DNA from 4 places in the Hydrogenophaga sp. 5NK40-0174 genome. Region 2 is predicted to be linked to each of the others. Evidence: predicted binding sites of a transcription regulator. Region 2 holds the regulator's gene; each other region holds the start of a gene.
What was found. The regulator LexA, encoded in region 2, represses DNA repair genes until DNA is damaged. The targets are predictions, from matches to a motif close to ACTGTATNNNNATACAGT.
Positions count from the first base shown of each region.

Region 1: the regulator LexA is predicted to act here: its motif matches at 3,319-3,336, upstream of ABWV89_RS00390 (PA0069 family radical SAM protein).
Region 3: the regulator LexA is predicted to act here: its motif matches at 3,516-3,533, upstream of ABWV89_RS17450 (DNA topoisomerase IV subunit B).
Region 4: the regulator LexA is predicted to act here: its motif matches at 2,426-2,443, upstream of imuA (translesion DNA synthesis-associated protein ImuA).

Region 1 covers NZ_BAABWG010000001.1:87,504-92,781, reverse strand. The annotation lists gene ABWV89_RS00410 (PfkB family carbohydrate kinase) at 1-685, shown strand, start outside; partial or broken gene ABWV89_RS00405 (DUF1653 domain-containing protein) at 693-938, shown strand; gene ABWV89_RS00400 (oxidoreductase-like domain-containing protein) at 948-1,193, shown strand; gene ABWV89_RS00395 (hypothetical protein) at 1,201-1,989, opposite strand; gene ABWV89_RS00390 (PA0069 family radical SAM protein) at 2,155-3,306, opposite strand; gene ABWV89_RS00385 (ABC transporter ATP-binding protein) at 3,537-4,556, shown strand; gene ABWV89_RS00380 (ABC transporter permease) at 4,553-5,278, shown strand, end outside.
Region 2 covers NZ_BAABWG010000001.1:1,055,605-1,060,882, reverse strand. The annotation lists gene ABWV89_RS04895 (D-2-hydroxyacid dehydrogenase family protein) at 1-895, opposite strand, end outside; gene ABWV89_RS04890 (hypothetical protein) at 1,062-1,430, opposite strand; gene lexA (transcriptional repressor LexA) at 1,592-2,278, opposite strand; gene ABWV89_RS04880 (asparaginase) at 2,394-3,392, shown strand; gene adk (adenylate kinase) at 3,475-4,131, opposite strand; gene kdsB (3-deoxy-manno-octulosonate cytidylyltransferase) at 4,300-5,091, opposite strand; gene ABWV89_RS04865 (Trm112 family protein) at 5,097-5,278, opposite strand, start outside.
Region 3 covers NZ_BAABWG010000006.1:31,615-36,892, forward strand. The annotation lists gene parC (DNA topoisomerase IV subunit A) at 1-1,425, opposite strand, end outside; gene ABWV89_RS17450 (DNA topoisomerase IV subunit B) at 1,512-3,482, opposite strand; gene ABWV89_RS17455 (MFS transporter) at 3,642-4,877, shown strand; gene ABWV89_RS17460 (hypothetical protein) at 4,874-4,999, shown strand; gene ABWV89_RS17465 (class I SAM-dependent methyltransferase) at 4,999-5,278, shown strand, end outside.
Region 4 covers NZ_BAABWG010000004.1:545,575-550,852, forward strand. The annotation lists gene ABWV89_RS16015 (glycosyltransferase family 2 protein) at 1-215, opposite strand, end outside; gene ABWV89_RS16020 (NAD-dependent epimerase/dehydratase family protein) at 227-1,057, opposite strand; gene rfbG (CDP-glucose 4,6-dehydratase) at 1,054-2,136, opposite strand; gene imuA (translesion DNA synthesis-associated protein ImuA) at 2,487-3,392, shown strand; gene ABWV89_RS16035 (Y-family DNA polymerase) at 3,325-4,770, shown strand; gene ABWV89_RS16040 (error-prone DNA polymerase) at 4,790-5,278, shown strand, end outside.

The DNA of each region.
Region 1 (5,278 bases), 970 kb from region 2:
GCAGGCCCAAGCCGTCATGCAGGTCAGAAACGGCGCCCATACGGTTCAGCTGCGCATGAAGCGCCCGGCAGACATGGCAGCGGACGACCCCTCCTGGCAGGAGCAGCTCAAGAATGAGATTGAGTCCGCCATTGCTGCGGCCAGCACAAGCAGCGCTTGTCTGGTCATCAACGACCACTGGCGAACTGCGCTGGCGTGCGGCGCCAAGGCCCTCCACCTGGGGCAGGAAGACCTGCTTGCACTCACCCGCGACGACTGGCAGGCGCTGGAGTCCGCCCGGGCCTCGCACGGCGTTCAGATAGGTGTCAGCTCTCACAGCCTGTGGGAACTGTGCCGTGCAGCCAGCATCAGTCCTGAGCTGATCGCCTGTGGCCCTGTATGGCCCACCACCACCAAAGACATGCCCTGGGTGCCACAAGGATTGAGAAACCTGGCCTGGTGGGCCTACATGGCCCCGGCACCTGTGGTAGGCATAGGCGGCGTGCTCGAGCCCGACCAGATGCGCGCTATCGCTGCATCGGGTGCTCAGGGGGGATGCGTTGTCAGGGGACTTGGCGAGGACCCTTCACGGTCGCTGCCCGCCTGGCGACATGCATGGGACCAGGGCTGCACGAGCTCATCTCCGGGTGCTGCGCCCCCTCTGCCACACCCCACCCTGTCACCTCATTCCGCGGAAATCCACTAGCGCACGCATGCCCACCTCACGTCCTCCTTCAGACAGTGACCTCCCCCAGCTGACCGGAATTCAGACCGGGCTGTATCGCCATTACAAGGGTGGCTGGTACGAGGTGATCGACACCGTGCGGTGCAGCGAAACCTTGCGGGCCATGGTGCTCTACCGCGCGCTGTATGGCGAGTTCGGGCTATGGGTCAGGCCGGCAGGCATGTTTGCCGAGACTGCTGATTTCGAAGGCAAGGTCCAGCCCAGATTTCAGCGCTATTCAGTCATGCAGGTGCCGCTTGCCGACCTCGCCACCGCACACGCCCTGATAGCCCACCTGCGAGGCAGAGCGCAACGCGAGAAGGGCATCGTGGACCTGGACGCCACCTTGCGCCCACCGCCGCCAGAGCCCACCACCTGCTGCGAGCGCGGCTGCAATGGCTGCGTGTGGGAAGGCTTTTACGAGGCCTTGCATCACTGGCGGGAGGAGGCAGAGCGCCTCCTCACCGAACGCGCTGACCGATCCGGCTGAATAGAAGCTACCGTGTTCGCCCAACGACGGCGCGAAGCGCAACAAACGATCCGATGATCAGCATCAGGATGAGTACCGGCTTGTAGCGCTTGTACCAAGGGTCGGTTTCATGCGCCCGGTGGCTGTAAGACCCATCTTCAGCTCTGTCGAAAAGGCGGTCAAGATCTTCCTTGTTGGTCGTCACGTCGACTTTGACGGTGAGTGGAACAAAGTTGTCGGGCTTGTGAAAGTTGATCAGGAACTCAAGCCGTCCATCGACAGGCTTTCCGGTCTCCGGATCGACATGCAATTCGTACTCGCGCACAAACAGCGCGCGCACATTCGCGCCAGGCTCTATCAACCGGTCATAAAACGTTTTGTAGCCAGCCTCGCCCAGCATATCCCTGGCTTTCAGATAGAGCCATTGATTGTGGTGGTGTGACAAGAAGTTCTGAAACTCCATGGCACCGCCTAGCCTCACAGGATTGGGTTTCATTTCAAAGACCAGAAACCGGAGGATTTCTTTTTTCGCGATCGACACCTCATCGTGGGAAACGGAGACAGTGAGATCCACATTGCCGATGGAGCTGTCGTCCATCGTCACCCCTGTGACCTCATAGATCACCCAGGCTTTCGTGGCATCCCCTGTGCCGCGCTTCGTGTAGTAATAATTCTTCGGCCCCAGGTCGTCGATATACAACCGATACGGAGGCACGACCTCCATCAGTGAAGTGGGCCCACCGTCCTTGGCGACATAAGCAGAGGTAAAAGGAATCTGCATCTCGATGCCTGCCGAACGGGCAATGCGGTCAGCCACCCCCAGGTTGACCACAAGCGAAACGCAAGCAACAGTCAGGCTCGCGCGAAAAAAATGCAAGAAGCGTTGCATCCTGGATTCCTCCCAAATTTTATTTTGATTGACTGCACTGTTGCCAGCGCTCGATCATTCTAATTTCCCGAGAAAACACCGATTGACGCAGATTCAGAACAGTTGCGCTTGACGCCCCAGGTTCTTCGGATTGAAAAGCGCGGTATTGAGTTCGCTCCGCGTCTGGCTCTGCCGGGCACTCATGCCCAGTCGCGCACACGCCTTGTGAAAGCGTTGCCGCAACAAATCTGACCAGACACCGGAACCCTTCATGCGAGTGGAAAAATCGGCATCGTAGTCCTGCCCTCCCCGCATGTCCTGTATGCGCGACATCACACGTTCTGCACGATCGGGGTAATGCTGCTCCAGCCACTGCCTGAAAATGGGCGCCAGTTCCCATGGCAGGCGCAGAACCTGATAGAACGCACGGGATGCGCCGGCCTCGGCAGCGGCCTGCAAGACTTGCTCCATGTCGTCGTTGATGAAGGGGATCTGGGGCGAAACACTCACGCCCACCGGTACACCGGCTTCGGCCAGCGCGCGGATGGTTCGCAGGCGCCGGTGAGGTGCGGCAGCACGAGGCTCCAGAATGCGAGCCAGGCGTGCATCGAGCGTGGTGATGGTGACATACACCGCGCAAAGACCTTGCTCGGCCATGGGCGCCAGCAGGTCCAGGTCACGTTCGACACCGCTGCCTTTTGTCACGATACCCACTGGGTGGGAACTCCGGTGCATCACTTCCATGACGCCGCGCGTCAACCTCAATTCGCGCTCCACCGGCTGATAGGCATCCGTCACCGTGCCCAGAGCGATCATGTCGGGCCTGTAAGCCGAACGCTGCAACTCCGCTGCCAGCACTTCCGCGATGTTCTGCTTGGCCACCAAGCGCGTCTCAAAGTCCAGGCCGGGCGACATGCCCAGGTAGCTGTGGCTGGGACGGGCGTAGCAATAGCTGCAGCCGTGCTCACAGCCCCTATAGGGATTGAGACCAAGGTTGAATCCAATGTCAGGAGACTGGTTGCGTGTGATGGCAGACCTGGCGGTCTCCCAGGTAACCACCGTGTCGACCCGTGGGCGATCGTCGCCTGCCAGGCATGTCTCATCGAGGCTGCCCCATCCGTCGTCGAAGGCCGACCTGGCGTCAAGCTCGAAGCGATGGGCATGCCGGTGCGAGACGCCTCGCCCCTTCAACGCAGGCAAGGGAATGGCCACTTCCACCGACGAAGAAGACCCGTTCAACGCGTGCTTTGCATAAGCTCTGGCCATGGTTTGCTGAATACTGTATATTGGTACAGTATTGTGCAAAACGTCGTGCCAGTTGGCAAGTCCCGCCCTTCGCGTCAGCGACTGCCACAGGCGCAATAACCTTTTGGTCCTCAGCATTGCCAGCACGGGCCCACAATAGGCCAGCACCGCCAGCGCCATGTTTCCAGGCGCTACCCTTGACAGCCGACCTCACAAGGGCTGGCTGGCAGCGAACCCTCATTCACTCAGTCATGTCTTCACCATACGCAAATCCCGCGTCAGGCCAGTCCATGCCGCCGGGCAACGATGTCATTCTCCGCCTGCGAGGTCTGACCAAGACCTACAGCAACGGATTCCAGGCACTCAAGGGCGTCGATCTCGACATTCAACGTGGCGAGATATTTGCCCTTCTCGGCCCCAACGGCGCAGGGAAAACCACACTGATCAGCATTGTCTGCGGCATGGTCAACGCAAGCGGCGGAACTGTCATTGCCGACGGGCACGACACGGTCAAGGACTATCGCAAGGCGCGTTCGGCGATCGGTCTGGTGCCACAGGAACTGAGCACAGACGCTTTCGAGACTGTCTGGGCCACTGTGAGTTTCAGCCGTGGCCTCTTTGGAAAGCCGGCCAACCCTGCCCACATCGAGAAAGTTCTCAAGAGCCTCTCACTCTGGGACAAGAAGGACAGCAAGATCATGCAGCTCTCGGGCGGCATGAAACGCAGGGTCCTGATTGCCAAGGCGCTCTCCCATGAGCCCAGCATCCTGTTTCTGGACGAGCCCACCGCGGGGGTCGACGTCGAGTTGCGCCATGACATGTGGCGCCTGGTGCGAGAGCTGCGAGAACAAGGCACCACCATCATCCTCACCACCCACTACATCGAAGAGGCCGAGGACATGGCGGACCGCATCGGGGTCATCCGTCAGGGTGAGCTGATCGTGGTCGAGGAAAAGGAAAAACTCATGCGGCAGCTGGGCAAGAAGCAGCTGGCCATGAGCCTGGGCCAGCCACTGGAAGCGATTCCCGAGGCTCTGGCCCCCTGGCAGCTGGACCGATCGGACGATGGCCTGACCCTGACCTACACATTCGACGGCCAGAAGGAAGACACAGGCATTGCCGAGCTGCTCGCTGCAATGTCTGCCCAGGGCATTGCATTCAAGGACCTGCACTCCAGCGAAAGTTCGCTCGAGGAGATTTTTGTGAATCTGGTGCACAAACCGCAACGCGCTCCTGGAGACCAGGCAACAACCGGGAGATCGGCATCATGACAGGACTCAATCTTTTTGGCGTGCGAGCCATCTACAAGTTCGAAATGGCGCGCACCTTTCGCACGCTGGCGCAGAGCATTCTCTCGCCCGTGCTCTCAACATCGCTGTATTTCATCGTCTTCGGCACCGCCATCGGCTCACGCATGGGCGACATCGATGGCGTCGACTATGGTGCTTTCATCATTCCCGGACTGATCATGCTCTCGCTGCTCTCCGAGAGCATCTCCAACGCAGCTTTCGGCATCTACATGCCGAAGTGGTCAGGCACCATCTACGAGCTGCTGTCGGCACCAGTGAGCTGGATTGAAGTGGTACTGGGCTATGTGGGTGCGGCAGCCACCAAATCCATGATGATCGGCTTGCTCATTCTGATCACTGCCCGTTTTTTCGTGCCGTATCACATTGCGCATCCGGTCTGGATGGTTGGCTATCTGATGCTCACCGCAGCCACCTTCAGTCTTTTCGGATTCATCATCGGGCTGTGGGCCGACAACTTCCAGAAACTGCAGATCATTCCGCTGCTGGTGGTCACACCACTGACATTCCTCGGCGGCGCGTTCTACAGCATCAACATGCTGCCACCCTTCTGGCAGAAGGTCTCCCTCATCAACCCTGTGGTCTACCTGATCAGCGGGTTCCGCTGGAGCTTCTTTGGCACAGCGGATGTGCACATTGGCGTCAGTACCGGCATGACCGTTGTCTTCATGCTCATCTGCCTGACC
Region 2 (5,278 bases):
CCACGTACCCGATGTGCGGCGTACAGACGCAATTCTCCAGCCGGAGCAAGGCGTGCCCTTGAAGAATGGGCTCCGATTCGAACACGTCGATGGCGGCCATGCCGGGTCGCCCTCTGTTCAGAGCAGCCAGCAAGGCCTCCGGCTGGATAACCTCGGCACGCGACGTGTTGACCAACAAGGCAGTCGGCTTCATGCGAGAGAGGTCTTCCAGGGTCACACATCCTGCGCTGGTCGACCCGAGGCGCAGGTGGAGCGTGAGCACATCGGCCGTGGCGAAAAGGCTCTCCCGGTTGGCGGCGATATCAAATCCGTCGGCGGCTGCTCTGGCCCTGGCTTCTTCGCTGCCCCATACTTGCACCCGCATGCCAAAGGCCTTGCCGTAATGAGCGACCATTCGGCCTATCTGCCCGTAGCTCCATACGCCAAGTGTCTTGCCCTGTAGCACCATGCCCAGCCCGAAGTTGGCTGGCATGGATGCTGTCTTGAGACCGGACTGCTGCCAGGCGCCGTGCTTGAGGTTGGCTACGTACTGGGGAACCCGGCGCATGGATGCCATGATCAGCGCCCAGGTCAGTTCAGCCGCAGCCACAGAAGAGCTGCCTCCTTCACTGACAGCCACGCCTTTGGACGTACAGGCATTGATGTCGATGTGGTCACCAACCTTGCCGGTTTGAGCGATCATTTTCAGCTTGGGCAGCTTGTCGATAAGCAGCTTGGTGACCGGAGTCCGGTCGCGAATCAGGACCAGTATGTCGGCATCGCGCAGGCGAACGGACAGCTGACCGACACCCTTGACGGTGTTGGTGAAGACTTTGGCCGGATAGGGTTCGAGCTTTTCTGCGCATCGAAGCTTTCGTACGGCGTCTTGGTAGTCGTCCAGAATCACAATGTTCATGCCCATATTGTGCCTGCTCTTGCAGAGAGCCAGCCAGAACGGGGACCAAAAGCGACTGGGGTAAGCGCAAAAAAAGCCTGCCAGCAACCAGGGCTGACAGGCCAACAAGCCCGTGCACAAAACCATGCGATGGGCAACTGCGAAAAAAGGTGTCTGGCGATGTGCGTCAGGCGGCTTGTGGCAAGCCTGCACTCTCCAGTGCTGCCAAACGATCGAGCTCCGCACAAACGTCACTCATTCGACCAGAGAGGGCAATGCGCGCGCTGGGTGCAGCATCTTGCACTCGCTGGCCCATGACTGTGGCCAGCCGGCAGGGGGCAGGCTTGGATTTGGGCTCACCATTGGCCGCACCTGCCGTCGGTGCGACCGGGTTGTCGCGGGCACGGCCGCGCCCAAGCCATCCAGCGCGGGCAAAGGCCAGCGTCGTCCGGTTGGCGGTGACGGCTTGCGGGCGAGGCTGGCTCGGTTGAGGCAGCAGGCTGTCGATGAGTTGGAGTGGCGCGCGCCAAGACTTGCGGTTGAAGCGGATTCCCATGTGAAACTCCTGTGAGGGGCTGAACATAGGCAGGATTGGTGTCTGAGACTCCGTTCTGCAGGGATGTGAGTGGACCTGAGTGGCCTTGGAGGCCTGTTTCAGGGCGAACTCAACCGCCCGCCACCTGCAGGGGAGGGTAAAAACAGTGAGGAAAGCAGGGTTTAGAGGTTGAAGCTGTTCCGGATCAGTCCGACAGCCAGGCCTTCAATCTCGAAGGGCTCTCCCGGATGGACCACGATGGTCTTGTAGTCCGGGTTTTCCGCATGGAGTTCGATGGCGTCAGGCTTTCGCATGAAGCGCTTGACGGTCACGTCGTCTCCCAGCCGCGCCACGACAATCTGGCCATTCTTGGCTTCCTTGCCGGACTTCACTGCCAGCAGATCACCATCGAGGATGCCGACATCCCGCATGGACATGCCTCGTACCTTGAGAAGATAGTCTGGCTCACGCTGAAACATATGGCGTTCGACATGGTAGGTCTGGTCAACGTGCTCCTGGGCCAGAATGGGTGAGCCTGCTGCCACACGGCCAATCAATGGGAGAGCCAGCTGTGCCAGCCCGGGGATGGGAAGGTTGAGCTGCCGGCCGCGCGTGGCGTTGATGGACATCAGGTCTTCGGACCGAAGCCGAATGCCTCGTGAAGTGCCGCTGACGAGTTCGATGACCCCTTTTCTGGCCAGCGCCTGAAGGTGCTCTTCGGCTGCATTGGCGGACTTGAAGCCCAGCTCGCGAGCGATCTCGGCACGCGTTGGCGGTGCACCGGTGCGGGCAATCGTGTTCTGGATCAGCTCCAGAATCTGTTGTTGCCGGGCGGTCAGCTTCGGGGTAAGACTATTCGAATCAAGCATGTGATCCTCTCGGATTCGTTGGATACTTGCTCTTTGGCGCGGGAAAGCGCTGTGAGCGAAATACTGTTTTCATATCCAGTACCTGTATTTTTAGCCAGTTTTTGGAGTTTGACAAGTGGTTGAGGAAAAAAAACCTGTTTTGGTGGTGCTGGGAACCGGGGGCACCATTTCCGGGGGCGGCAACCGTGAGGGCGAGAACCTGGGATACACAGCCGGCCTGGTGTCGGTCGAGACGCTGGTCGGTGGCTTGCCTGCGCCGTCGGGCGTGGTACTCGAGACGCGGCAGGTGGCGCAGATCGACAGCAAGAACATGTCTTCCTCAGTCTGGCGGGACCTGTTTGAAGCAGCGGTCGCTGCCTTGAACCGGCCGGATGTACAGGGTGTCGTGATCACGCATGGAACAGACACGCTGGAAGAAACGGGCTTTCTGCTTTCGAGCCTTTTGCAAGCCGACAAACCTGTTGTTCTGACCTGCGCGATGCGACCTGCTACTGCCGCCTATCCGGACGGACCGCAGAACCTTGCCGATGCTCTTCAAGTGGCTGCATGCCCCGGTGCGCGCGGGGTGATGGCGGTGTGTGCGGGCCGCATCCATGACGGACAACATTTCTCAAAAGTACACACCTACAGGCTCGACCCCTTTGATTCCGGAGAAGCGGGAGTCATCGGCTATGTGGAGGAAGGCCGGGTGCGTTGCGTTCGTCCCTGGCCACGCTCGGAGCCCACGGAACATTCCCGGGAAGAGAAGACTGTGCTGAGCACCCTTGGCAAGCCTTGGCCGCGTGTGGAGATCGTGCTCAATCACGCCCAGGCGGACGGCCAGGTAGTGACCGCCTTGCTATGGGCAAGCCGGCAGGACGGCGCAGAGCCACTCGCGGGTCTGGTGCTGGCCGGCACGGGCAACGGAACCTGCAGTGAAGGCTTGTCGGCTGCCCTCTCTCAGGCTTCTGAGTGTGGTGTCACCGTGTGGCGTGCGAGCCGGTGCTGCCAGGGCGCTGTATTGCCAACGTCGCTTGACTTGTTCCCTTCGGCTGGCGATTTGCCTCCGGTCAAGGCAAGGATTGCCCTGGCTTTGCATTTGATGGGTTTGGGTCGTGGCGAGGCGGTCGGGTAGGAGGTGATGACCGGGCTGTCGCATGCCGGCCTGAAACGAAAAAGCCCGGCATGCGCCGGGCTGAAAGTCAGATGGGCTGGGCTCAGGAAGCCAGTGCCTGAAGCGCGCTCGCCGTGATGTCCTCGACAGAACCCACGCCGCTGATGGCCCGGTACTTGGGTGCCTGCTCAGGCTCAGACTTGGCCCAGTTGCTGTAGTAGTCCACGAGAGGGCGTGTCTGGTCGCTGTACACCTGCAAGCGCTTCTTGACGGTCTCTTCCTTGTCGTCTTCGCGTTGGATCAGGGGTTCGCCAGTCACGTCGTCCTTGCCTTCTGCCTTTGGCGGATTGAACTTGACGTGGTAGGTCCGGCCGGAAGCCGGATGCGAGCGGCGACCGCTCATGCGCTCGATGATGGAGTCGAACGGAACATCGATCTCAAGAACGTAGTCCAGCTTGACGCCGGCGGCCTTCATGGCGTCGGCCTGCGGGATGGTGCGGGGGAAGCCGTCAAACAGGAAACCGTTGGCGCAGTCTGGCTGGGCGATGCGTTCCTTGACGAGGTTGATGATGAGGTCGTCGCTCACCAGTCCACCAGATTCCATGACGGATTTGGCTTCGAGTCCCAGTGGTGTGCCTGCCTTGACTGCAGCACGCAGCATGTCACCTGTAGAGATCTGGGGGATGCCGTACTTCTGGCAGATGAACGTGGCTTGAGTGCCTTTGCCAGCGCCAGGTGCGCCCAACAGAATCAGTCTCATCGGAATCCTTCAATCAAATAGTGTCTGGTAGGGCCGCTTGTCTCCAGCGGCTGATCTCGGCAGGGGCATACTCCTCGGGGCACCCTGCAAGAGAAAACAGCCGAGGATAGCACGCATGGCTCGCCTGTGGCTTACAGGGCGGCCGGCGCAAAACCGGTGGATAGCCGGTCAGCAATTGTGGGTATTGGCGACAATCTGCCGAACCCGCTCGAGGTCGGCCTGGGTATCGACGCCGGGGCTTGGCACGGTGTCCGTGACATGAACGGCAATCCGGTGGCCATGCCAGAGGGCCCGCAATTGCTCCAAAGCCTCCAGGCGCTCGGTCGGGGCCTCGGCCAACGTCGGAAATTGACGGAGAAACCCCGCTTTATAGGCGTATAGGCCGATGTGCCGCAATGGCGCTGGCCGGGGGAGTGCATTCGGGTTTGTCGCCGCCGGTTTCGACAGGTCTGACATACCCTCGCGGCTCCAGGGGATGGGGGCCCGGCTGAAGTAGCTTGCTACGCCGGTCTGGTCGGTGACGACTTTCACCACATTGGGGTTGAGAAAATCGGCCATGTTGTCGATGGGGTGCGCGGCGGTGCTCACGTCGCAAGCGGGGTGTCGAACCAGAGCGTCTGCCACGGCATCGATGAGCGCTGGCTCGATCAAGGGTTCGTCGCCCTGAACATTGACGACCAGCCTGTCGCCGTGCAGGTCCAGCAGTCCGCAGGCTTCTGCCAGCCGGTCGCTGCCACTGGGGTGATGCGAAGATGTCATCACGCAGTCAACCCCATGGGCCGCGCAAACCGTGGCGATCCGGTCATCGTCCGTCGCGACAACGGTGGCTTCAGCGCCTGACTTGGCAACCTGCCTGGCGACTCTCACCACCATCGGCAGACCGCCGATATCGAGCAAGGGTTTGCCTGGAAGCCGGGAAGAGGCCATCCTCGCCGGAATGAGGGCGACGTAGGATGCCATGGGGCTCAAATGGCAGGGGCTGGCACAGGAATGGCTTCAGCCTCTTCAGCGGTGAGCGTTCTGGCCTCGTGTTCGAGCAATACCGGAATGCCGTCGCGCACCGGGTAGGCCAGTCGCGCTGTACGCGACAACAGTTCCTGATGGTCCTTGTCAAACACCAGCGGTCCTTTGGTGACCGGGCAGACCA
Region 3 (5,278 bases), on a different contig from region 2:
TGCCAGCTCCTGCTCGATCTTGATCGCTTCCAGGCGCGCCAACTGACGCAAGCGGATTTCGAGAATATCTTCCGCCTGACGGTCCGTCAGCTTGAAACGATCGATCAGCGCTTGCTTGGGTTCATCGCTGTTGCGGATGATGGCAATCACTTCGTCGATGTTGAGCAGCACCAGCTGCCGTCCCTCGAGGATGTGAATGCGGTCCAGTACCTTGCCCAGACGGTGCTCTGTACGCCGCGTGATGGTGTTCTGGCGGAACTCGATCCACTCTTCCAGCATCTGCCGAAGCGACTTCTGTGTCGGCCGACCATCGATGCCCACCAAGGTGAGGTTGATGGAAGACGAGGTCTCCAGGCTGGTGTGGGCCAGCAGCGTGGTGATCAGTTCTTCCTGCTGGATGCGGCTGCTCTTGGGTTCAATCACCAGACGCACAGGCGCATCTTTGCTGGATTCGTCACGAATCCCATCGAGCACGGCCAGCACGGTGGCCTTGAGCTGGTTCTGCTCCTGCGTCAGCGCCTTCTTGCCGGCCTTGACCTTGGGGTTGGTCAGGTCTTCAATTTCTTCCAGTACCTTTTGCGAGCTCACGCCCGGTGGCAACTCTGTCACCACCATCTGCCATTGGCCGCGCGCCAGATCTTCGATGTTCCAGCGGGCTCGAACCTTCAGGCTGCCGCGCCCGGTGCGGTAGGCTTCGGCAATGTCGCGTGCCGGGCTGATGATCTGACCGCCTCCGGGGTAGTCCGGCCCTGGCAGCATGACGTAAAGCTCATCGTCGGCGAGCTTGGGCTTCTTGATGAGCGCCACGCAGGCGTCGGCGACTTCGCGCAGGTTGTGGCTCGGAATTTCTGTGGCCAAGCCCACCGCAATACCAGAGGCGCCGTTGAGCAGCGAAAACGGCAGGCGAGCGGGAAGCTGGCTCGGCTCCTGCGTGGAACCGTCATAGTTGGCGACGAAATCCACCGTCCCCATGTCGATCTCGTCGAGCAGCAAGGTGGTGATGCGCGAGAGACGTGCCTCGGTATAACGCATGGCCGCCGCACCGTCACCGTCGCGGCTGCCAAAGTTACCCTGACCATCAATCAACGGATAGCGCTGTGAAAAATCCTGCGCCATACGCACGAGTGCGTCATACGCTGCCTGGTCTCCGTGGGGGTGGAAGCGGCCCAGCACGTCACCCACCACACGGGCACTCTTGACCGGCTTGGCCGCGCTGGTGCGGTTGGGGCCGGAGTAACCCAGGCCCATCTGGTCCATCGCGTACAGAATGCGGCGCTGCACCGGCTTCTGGCCGTCGCACACATCGGGCAAAGCACGGCCTTTGACAACAGACAGCGCGTACTCCAGGTAGGCACGCTGGGCATAGGCAGCAAGATGGTCTTCGTTCGGTTGTTCGGAGCGAGGCTCCAGGTCGAGTTGATCCATGTGATCAGTCGTTCAATTCAATGGGGTTCTTCAAATCGCAGGGGCCCAGGCCACCCACAGTTTCGTCAGTTGGCAGGCGCCGCGGGTCAAACGTCGATCTCGACGTCGTCGCCGTGCAGCTCCATCAGCTCCCGGCGCGAAGCGGCTTCGCCCTTGCCCATCAGCTTGGTCATCAGGTCTTCTGTGGCCGCAAAACCCAGCGAACCCAAATCGACTTGCAACAAGCGGCGGGTATCCGGGTTGAGCGTGGTGTCCCACAGCTGTTCGGCATTCATCTCGCCCAAACCCTTGAAGCGGCTGATCTGGCAGCGATCACGGTTCACACCGTCTTTCTCGGCCTTGTCGAGAATCGCATGCAGCTCGCCATCGTCCAGCGCGTATTGTTTGCTCGCCGGCTTCTTGCCGCGGGCCGGTACATCCACGCGGAACAGCGGAGGCCGCGCCACATACACATTCCCCGACTCGATCAATTTGGGGAAGTGGCGGAAGAACAGCGTGAGCAGCAACACCTGAATGTGTGAGCCGTCCACGTCAGCGTCGGACAGGATGCAGACCTTGCCATAGCGCAGGCCGGAGAGGTCCGGGCTGTCATTGGGGCCGTGGGGGTCCACGCCGATGGCCACTGAAATGTCGTGGATTTCGGTGTTGGCAAACAGTCGGTCACGGTCGACCTCCCAGGTGTTGAGCACCTTGCCACGCAGCGGCAAGATGGCCTGGCATTCCTTGTCACGTCCCATCTTGGCACTGCCGCCCGCCGAATCACCCTCGACCAGAAAAAGCTCGTTGTGCGAGATGTCTCGGCTTTCGCAGTCGGTCAGCTTGCCCGGTAGCACCGCCACGCCTGAGCCCTTGCGCTTTTCGACTTTCTGGCCAGCGCGCTGGCGGGTCTGCGCCGCCTTGATGGCCAGTTCTGCGAGCTTCTTGCCGTAGTCCACGTGCTGGTTGAGCCACAGCTCGAGCGCAGGCTTCACGTAGTTGGAAACGAGGCGAACGGCATCACGGGAGTTGAGGCGTTCTTTCACCTGCCCCTGGAACTGCGGGTCCAGCACTTTGGCCGACAGCACATAGCTCGCGCGAGCAAACACATCTTCCGGCAGCAGCTTGACGCCCTTGGGCAGCAAGGCGTGCAGTTCGATGAAGCTCTTGACCGCCTGAAACAGGCCGTCGCGCAGGCCGCTGTCGTGCGTACCGCCGGCGCTGGTGGGGATCAGGTTCACATAGCTTTCGCGAACCGGACTGCCTTCTTCGGTGAAAGCCACACACCATGCAGCGCCCTCGCCTTCAGCGAAATTGTCGTCCTTGGCGTCAGCGTAGCCGTCTCCCTCGAACAGCGGAATCACCGGGTCAACCGGCAATGTCTGGGTAAGGTAGTCGTGCAGGCCGCCCTTGTACTGCCAGGTCTGGGTGTCCTTGGTCTTCTCGTTGACCAGAGTCACAGCCACGCCCGGCATGAGCACTGCCTTGCTGCGCAGCAGGTGCACCAGCTCGCCCATGGGCAGTGCAGACGAATCGAAATACTTGGCGTCAGGCCAGGCACGGACGCTTGTGCCCTGCTTGCGGTCACCCTGCTCCTGCTTGCGTTTGGTCAGCGGCTCAGTCACGTCTCCGTTCGAGAAGACCAGGTGAGCCACCTCTCCGTCTCGATGACTGGTCACCTCAAGGCGCTTGGACAAAGCGTTGGTCACACTCACGCCGACGCCATGCAAGCCTCCCGAGAAGCTGTAGGCGCCACCTTTGCCCTTGTCGAACTTGCCTCCAGCATGCAATCGGGTGAAGACGAGCTCCACGACCGGCGCCTTCTCTTCCGGATGCATCCCGAACGGAATGCCACGGCCATCGTCTTCAACACTGACCGAACTGTCGCTGTGCAAGGTGACCTTGATCTTCTTGCCAAAGCCGGCCAGAGCTTCATCGGCCGCGTTGTCCAGAACCTCCTGGATGATGTGCAGCGGGTTGTCTGTCCGGGTGTACATGCCCGGGCGCTGTTTGACTGGCTCCAGTCCCTTGAGGACACGAATGGAGCCTTCCGAGTAAGCAGAGGAATTTTGGGTTGCCATGGGGGCGGATTGTAAGCAGAAATTCGATTGACTACTGTATATATATACACCAACACCGACACTCATGCGTGCAGCGCATCAATCACCGACAGAAAAATCACAGGCTTGAAACGCCCTTGCGACACACAGGCAGCGCCGGGATTGGTTACATTCTTCCTGATGAACGAAACGTCTTCTCGTCAACCCCTGTCCATGGTGCAAGTTCTGGTCGCCGGTGCGGCCATTGTCACCCTGTCGATGGGCATTCGCCATGGCTTTGGCCTATGGCTGCAACCCATCACCCAGGCTCAGGACTGGACGCGGGAGAATTTTGCACTGGCCATGGCCATCCAGAACCTTTCCTGGGGTGTATTTGGCGTCTTTGCCGGCATGGCGGCCGATCGCTTCGGTGCATTCAAGGTCCTGGCCATGGGGGCTGTGCTCTATGCGCTGGGCCTGTACGGCATGGCCACATCCACCACGCCCACCGTCTTCGCCCTCACGGCGGGCGTGCTCATAGGTGCAGCGCAGGCCGGCACGACTTACGCCGTCATCTACGGCGTCATCGGCCGGCAGGTGCCTGCCGAGAAGCGATCATGGGCCATGGGAGTTGCTGCCGCAGCTGGCTCGTTCGGTCAGTTCCTGATGGTCCCAGTGGAAGGCTGGCTCATCGCCAGCTTCGGCTGGCAGGAAGCACTGATCACCTTGTCGATGGCCGCGCTGCTCATTGCGCCCCTCGCCCTTTGGCTACGCGAGCCCGGTACGGCCGACGGCAAGCCTCTCCCGCGTGACCAGACCATTGGCCAGGCACTCAAGGAGGCCTTCAAGTACCCCAGCTTCCTGATGCTGATGGCAGGCTACTTTGTTTGCGGCTTCCAGGTCGTCTTCATTGGCGTGCACATGCCCAGCTACCTCAAGGACCATGGCCTTGCGCCTGAGGTGGCCAGCTTCGCACTGGCATTGATCGGTCTGTTCAACGTGGTCGGCACGTATGTGGCGGGCAGTCTGGGGCAACGCATGGCCAAGCGCCATATCCTGGCGTTCATCTATTTCGGCCGTTCCATTGCCATCACGGTGTTCCTGCTGGCGCCCCTGACACCGATGAGTGTCTACATCTTCTCCGCCGTCATGGGCACGCTGTGGCTGTCCACTGTGCCCCCCACCAACGCCACCGTCGCCCAGATTTTCGGCGTGGCGCACCTGTCCATGCTGGGTGGCTTTGTGTTCTTCAGCCACCAGGTCGGCAGCTTCATGGGGGTCTGGATAGGCGGCGCCCTGTATGACGCCACCGGCAACTATGACCTGGTCTGGTACATCTCCATTGCGCTGGGTGTGTTTGCCGCGCTGATCAACCTGCCCGTTCGCGAAGCGCCCATCGAGCGAGGGCCACAGCGTGTCATGGGGGCAGCCGTATGACACGCGGGCAGCGCCTGGTCTGGTGGGCTCTGGTGACCTTGGCCCTGGCCGGCACGCTGGCCATGTACATGCGCCCGGATTTTCTGGTCACACTTGCTGACCAGTTGTGGAGCTGCTTCTGATGAGCGACTCGCTGGCCAGCCCTGGCACCAGCACGGGACACGGCTGCGGGCCGGCTTCCGAGTGGGTCATGCGATGGGGGCAGCTCGTTTCGCCCGGCGCTGCGGTACTGGACGTCGCCTGTGGTCGCGGCAGGCACAGCCACTGGTTTGCCGAACGCGGTCATCCTGTCACGGCACTGGACAAAGACGGCGACGCCCTGTCCGCCATTGACACAGCCGACCTGCCCATCACCACCGTCATGGCCGACATCGAGGGGGGCGGATGGCCCCTGCAAGGCC
Region 4 (5,278 bases), on a different contig from region 2:
GCCCTCACTCGAGGGTCTCGCTTGGACAGCTCCTTGAGTTGTTCCCAGGTGCCATCCTCAGACCGGTTGTCAGTGAACAGAAACTCCATCTCGCAATGGTTCTCCATCTTGTGTGCGAGGGAGTCCAGGCGCTCATACAGGACGGGCAGATTGCCTGCTTCATTGAGAACAGGAATCGAGATGGAAATCAGCGGTTTGGAGCAGGCGTTGGACAACTCTTGAGGCCTTATGAGTTCAATGGAGGGAGTGCCAGCATTTCTTTCAGATAGTCTGATACGCCGCTGGCCTGCGGTCTGAACCGGACGCCTGACAGCCAATCAGGGCGAGGGAATGCTCTATTGAAATTATCGTTCGCTGGCTCAGGAAGGGCGGAAAGGACCAGATTACCGGGTTGGTCCAGCTGCTCATAGATGTACAGTGCCAGATCCCTCAGTGATGTCGGGCTGCCGTGGCTGATTGTGGTGATGCCTGTGACCGGTTGGTCAATCAGGCGAATCAAAGCTGCAGCAAGGTCTTCAACATGATGGTACTCGCGTAGCTGATGCCCTGGAGACATGTTGAACGTGGTGCGTTTGCGCAGAGCGCTCAGCATCTGCCCAAGGAACATGTGAGGTGCCGGCGGTCCGCCACCGTACAACGTATGCAGTTGTGCGTGGACAGTGTTGTCGCCTGAAGCCGCCATCTCGGTGACCGTCCGGCCCAGGGCGATCTTGGACTGAATGTAGGCATTTGACGAATCCTCAAGGTGCTCCATGATCGTCCCCAGTGTGAGCACCCGAAGTCCAGCCATGGACGCTCCCTCGGCGATGCGCGTGGGTAGAGCGACGTTTACTTTTTTGATCTGCTCTGCTGGGGCCCGTGGGTCGAGGATGCCAGAAGCGACGATGACAGTCGATCCTGCAGGACTGCTCTCGAACCACTTGGCGATGCGGCTTGCTGCGCTGTCTTCCCACCAGCTTTCGTACACGGAGCGGTGTGGGGTGCACACGGCCTCTGGCTCAAGCTGCGCGGAAAGTGCCGCGCCAAGGCGGCCCTGGGACCCGACGACGTAGATCATGACAACAGCGATTGGCGCCAGGAGTCGATCTGCGCCACAGTGATCTCTTCCGCTGACTCCGGGGCTTTATAGTACGCGCGATACCAGGCAGCAGTTTCCTGGATGACGCGCGTTGTATCCCATACAGGACGCCACCCCAGTTTCGACCTGGCCAGAGAGCTGTCCAGTGCCAGAAGGCCGGATTCGGCCAGGTTGGGTTCTGTATAAGAGATATCAGGCCTTGTCCATTCAGCGCTCATGAGGTTCATGACAGCTTCGACCGTGAGGCTCTCGGTGTCAGTGGGTCCGAGGTTCCAGGGGCGGGCGAATTCCGATGCCTGGTCGCCCAGCAGCCTGGCCATCAACTCAAAATAGCCGTGTACCAGTGCGAGCACATGCTGCCACGGGCGGGTGGCTTTGGGGTAGCGCAGCATCAATGGTTTGTTTTGGGTCACGCTGCGCACGAAATCCGGAATCAGCCGATCATCTGACCAGTCACCCCCTCCGACGATGTTGCCTCCACGAGCCACAGCGATGGCTGGTCCAAGACCCTTTTCGAATGGAAACGACGCTGCATAAGACTGGATGACCATTTCTGCTGCGGACTTTGATGCGCTGTAGGGATCTTTCCCGCCCAGTGCGTCTGACTCCCGGTACGGCCAATGCCATTCGTTGTTGTGATAGACCTTGTCCGTTGTCACGCAGACCACGCCCTTGACGCTTTTGGTGTGACGTGCAGCTTCAAGAACATGCGCTGTTCCCTGGGCGTTGACCAGAAAGGTTCCCACGGGATCGCTGTATGACCGTCTGACCAAAGGCTGGGCAGCCAGGTGCAGTATGAGGTCGGGTTCGGCTTGGCGAACAGCTTCTTGCAACCGGTTCAGATCAGAGATGTCGGCAAACGTTGTGGGGATGGACTTTGCCAGCCCCAGCGAATCAAACAACGACGGACGGGTTTCTGGCGGCAAGGCATATCCCGACACGTCGGCACCTATCCGCTTGAGCCAGGTGCATACCCACCCGCCTGTGAATCCCGTGTGTCCCGTGACCAGTATCTTGCGGCCAGCGAGCTGCTTTTCAAAATCAAGTGTTTGTTGCATGGAGGAAAAGGGTGCCAGTTTGTTTCGCTCAGGACAGCGAGTGGCGGGCGAGGTGGAGGCCTTTCCAGGCAATGTGCGGCAGAACCATACGGTGTATTTTGCCAAAGGGGCTGACCTGCCTGTGAGGTGACCTCGTCGCGTAGCTTCGGAGCATCACTGTAATGGTTCGCTCCCAGGCGTTGAGATGCGCGCTTTTGTCGCTGTAACCAAATGCGCAAGGCCGATGATGCCCGGCGGATCTTGTGAAAATAGTGCGAACAGGCTCTAGACATTTCGCTGGCTTTTAAGTACTGTATATATAAACAGTATTTGACACTCCATACGGAGCACCACAGCCCAGTTGAACTGCCATGAAGCCCGCCCTTGTCCGGCAGGAGGCCACAGTGCCCCCTGCCGTTTCTGCCCCCTCTGTTGTTCTTCATTCACCTCCCGGCCGTCCTGACCAGCCGCCAGCTTTGCCGCCTGCCGTGGCTGCTGCGGTGTGGCGTGCCGATCAGCTCGGCGCACCCATGGAGCAGGTGTGTGCCAGTGGCCATGCCGCGCTGGACGCCGAGTTGCCCGGCGGCGGCTGGCCCTGTGGCCACCTGACCGAAATCCTTTATGCCCAGAGCGGCGTGTTGGAGTGGCGGCTGCTGGCCCCCATGCTGGGGCCGTTTTGCCAGGCGGAGGGCACGGTGGTGGTCATCGGGCCACCCCGGCACCCGCACCCGCCCGGGCTGCAATTGATGGGGGTGAGCGCGCAACAGTTGGTCTGGGTCCGGGCCGAGACACCAGCCGAGCGTTTGTGGGTGACCGAGCAACTGCTCAAGGCCAACACCGGTGCGCTGGTGTTGAGCTGGTTGCCGCAGGCTCGGCCCGATCAGTTGCGCCGTTTGCAGGTGCTGGCCGGGGGAGCGAAAGCGCCGGTGTTTGTGTGCCGTCCGGCACAAGCCGCCCAGGAATCGTCGCCAGCGCCGCTGCGCGTATTGGCACGGGTCGATGCCGATTGGGCGCTGGCCGTGGACATTCTCAAACGCAAAGGCCCGCCGCTGGCCCGAACCTTGTCCTTGCCTTCGGTGCCCGGTGGCTTGCAGGCACTGCTGACGCCACGGGTGAAAGCCCTGCTGTCGCAGCAGGCAGCGCATGGCCAGCCGGCGGCAGAGACCGTGGCCGTCGCCGCCAATGAGCGGCCCGTGGAGTCTGATGATCATGTTGTGGTCCGCACTGCGACTGGCCGAAGCCGGCGACGCACTGCCCTTGCCGTCCGCCGGGCTTGACGCCACGGTTCAGGCGGCGCTGCAGGCGGTGGCGGTGTGGGCTTTGCAGTTCACGCCGCGGGTGACGCTGCAAGACGAATCCGTGCTGATGGAGTTGGCCGCCAGCTTGCGGCTGTTCGGTGGTGCGCGCGCCTTACGGGAGCGGCTGGAGGTCGAAGCGGCCGAGTTGGGCGTGGGGCAGGTGGCCTGGGGGCCGAACGGCTTGTCGGCACTGGCGTTTGCGCGAGCCGGTGTGGCGGGTTTGCCTGGCATGCGCCAGGCAGCGCTGTTGACCGATCGCCTCGATGCTTTGCCCATGCAAGCGCTCAGTGCCGCCTGGCCGCACCAGACCACCTTGGCCCATATTGGTTGCCGCACCTTGGGGGATGTTCGGCGCTTGCCGCGTGGCGGTATGGCCCGACGTTTCGACAAACACCTGTTGCAGGCGCTGGATCAGCTCTACGGTCATGCGCCCGAGGCGCACACCTGGGTGCAACTGCCCGAAGCGTTTGAACAACGGCTGGAGTTGCCTTTTCGGGTGGACGATGCGGCTGCCCTGGTCTTCGGTGCGCGCCGCCTGTTGTTGCAACTGGCCGGCTGGCTGGCGGCGCGCCACAGCGGGGTCACGGCCTTCACTTTGCATTGGCTGCACGATGCCATGCGGGCGCGAGGCACCCAGGCGGGCGACGCCTTGACCGTGCGCACGGCAGAGCCCACCCGGCAGGTCGAGCACCTCAGCCGTTTGTTGGCCGAACACCTGGCCCATGTCACGCTGGAAGCGCCGGTGTGCGAATTGCGCCTGTCGGCCGACGAGGTGCATGCGCTCACCGAGGTCAGCGCGTCCTGGTTGCCCGATGACCCGCGCACAGCCGGCAGTGAGCCTTTGCCCTTGGTGCTGGAGCGGGTGTCGGCTCGGCTGGGGCCGGACAAGGTTGTGCGCCCACAGTTGCTGGAAGACCATCGGCTGGAATGGATGTGCCAGTGGCAGCCGGTGGCCGAGCCGCCGGCCGGCCCTTTGCAGGTGCGCGAACCGGTGGCGTTGCTCAAGTCGGTGCCGCGCAAGCGTACCCGCACCCGCTCAGGCAAGCGCTCAAGCCCTTCATCTTCGCCATCGATAGCCCATGGCGGTGATCTGCCACAGCCCAGCTTCATCCTGGCCGAACCGTTGCGTCTGCTGGTGCGCCAGCATCGGCCGCACTACCAGGGCGAGTTGCAACTGCTCATGGGGCCGCAGCGCATTGAAGGCGGCTGGTGGGACCGCGACGCCAGTGCCAACCAGCACCGCAACGTGGCGCGCGATTACTGGGTGGCCTTCTCTGAGCATGCAGGGCTGCTCTGGGTGTTTCAGACCCGCTTGCAGACCGAGCCTGCCTGGTTCCTGCACGGTCACTTTGCATGAGCGTTGAAGGAATCCGCCCATGCCTGACCGGTCATCACCACCGTCGTTGCCATCTTCACCGCCATCGCTGCCGGCCTATGCCGAGTTGCGTTGCCTGACCAATTTCAGTTTTCTGCGCGGCGCAAGCCATCCCGAAGAACTGGTCGATCGGGCACATGCCCTGGGCTACGAAGCCTTGGCCATCACCGATGAATGCTCGGTGGCCGGTGTGGTGCGTGCCCATGTGGCGGCCAAGGCCTGCGGGCTGAAGCTGCTCATCGGCAGCCAGTTCAAGGTCGAGGCTGCATCGGGCGGAGAACATTTCACCCTGGTGCTGCTGGCGTGCAACCTGAACGGCTACGGCAATCTGTGCGAGTTCATCACCTTTTTGCGCCGTCGGAGTCCGGACAAAGGCCACTACCAGCTCACCTGGGACGACACCACCGGGCAGATCGACCGGCTCGATGATTGCCTGGCGATTGCGGTGCCGCCACGGGGCACTTCTCAGACATTCAGTGATGCGGTGGCC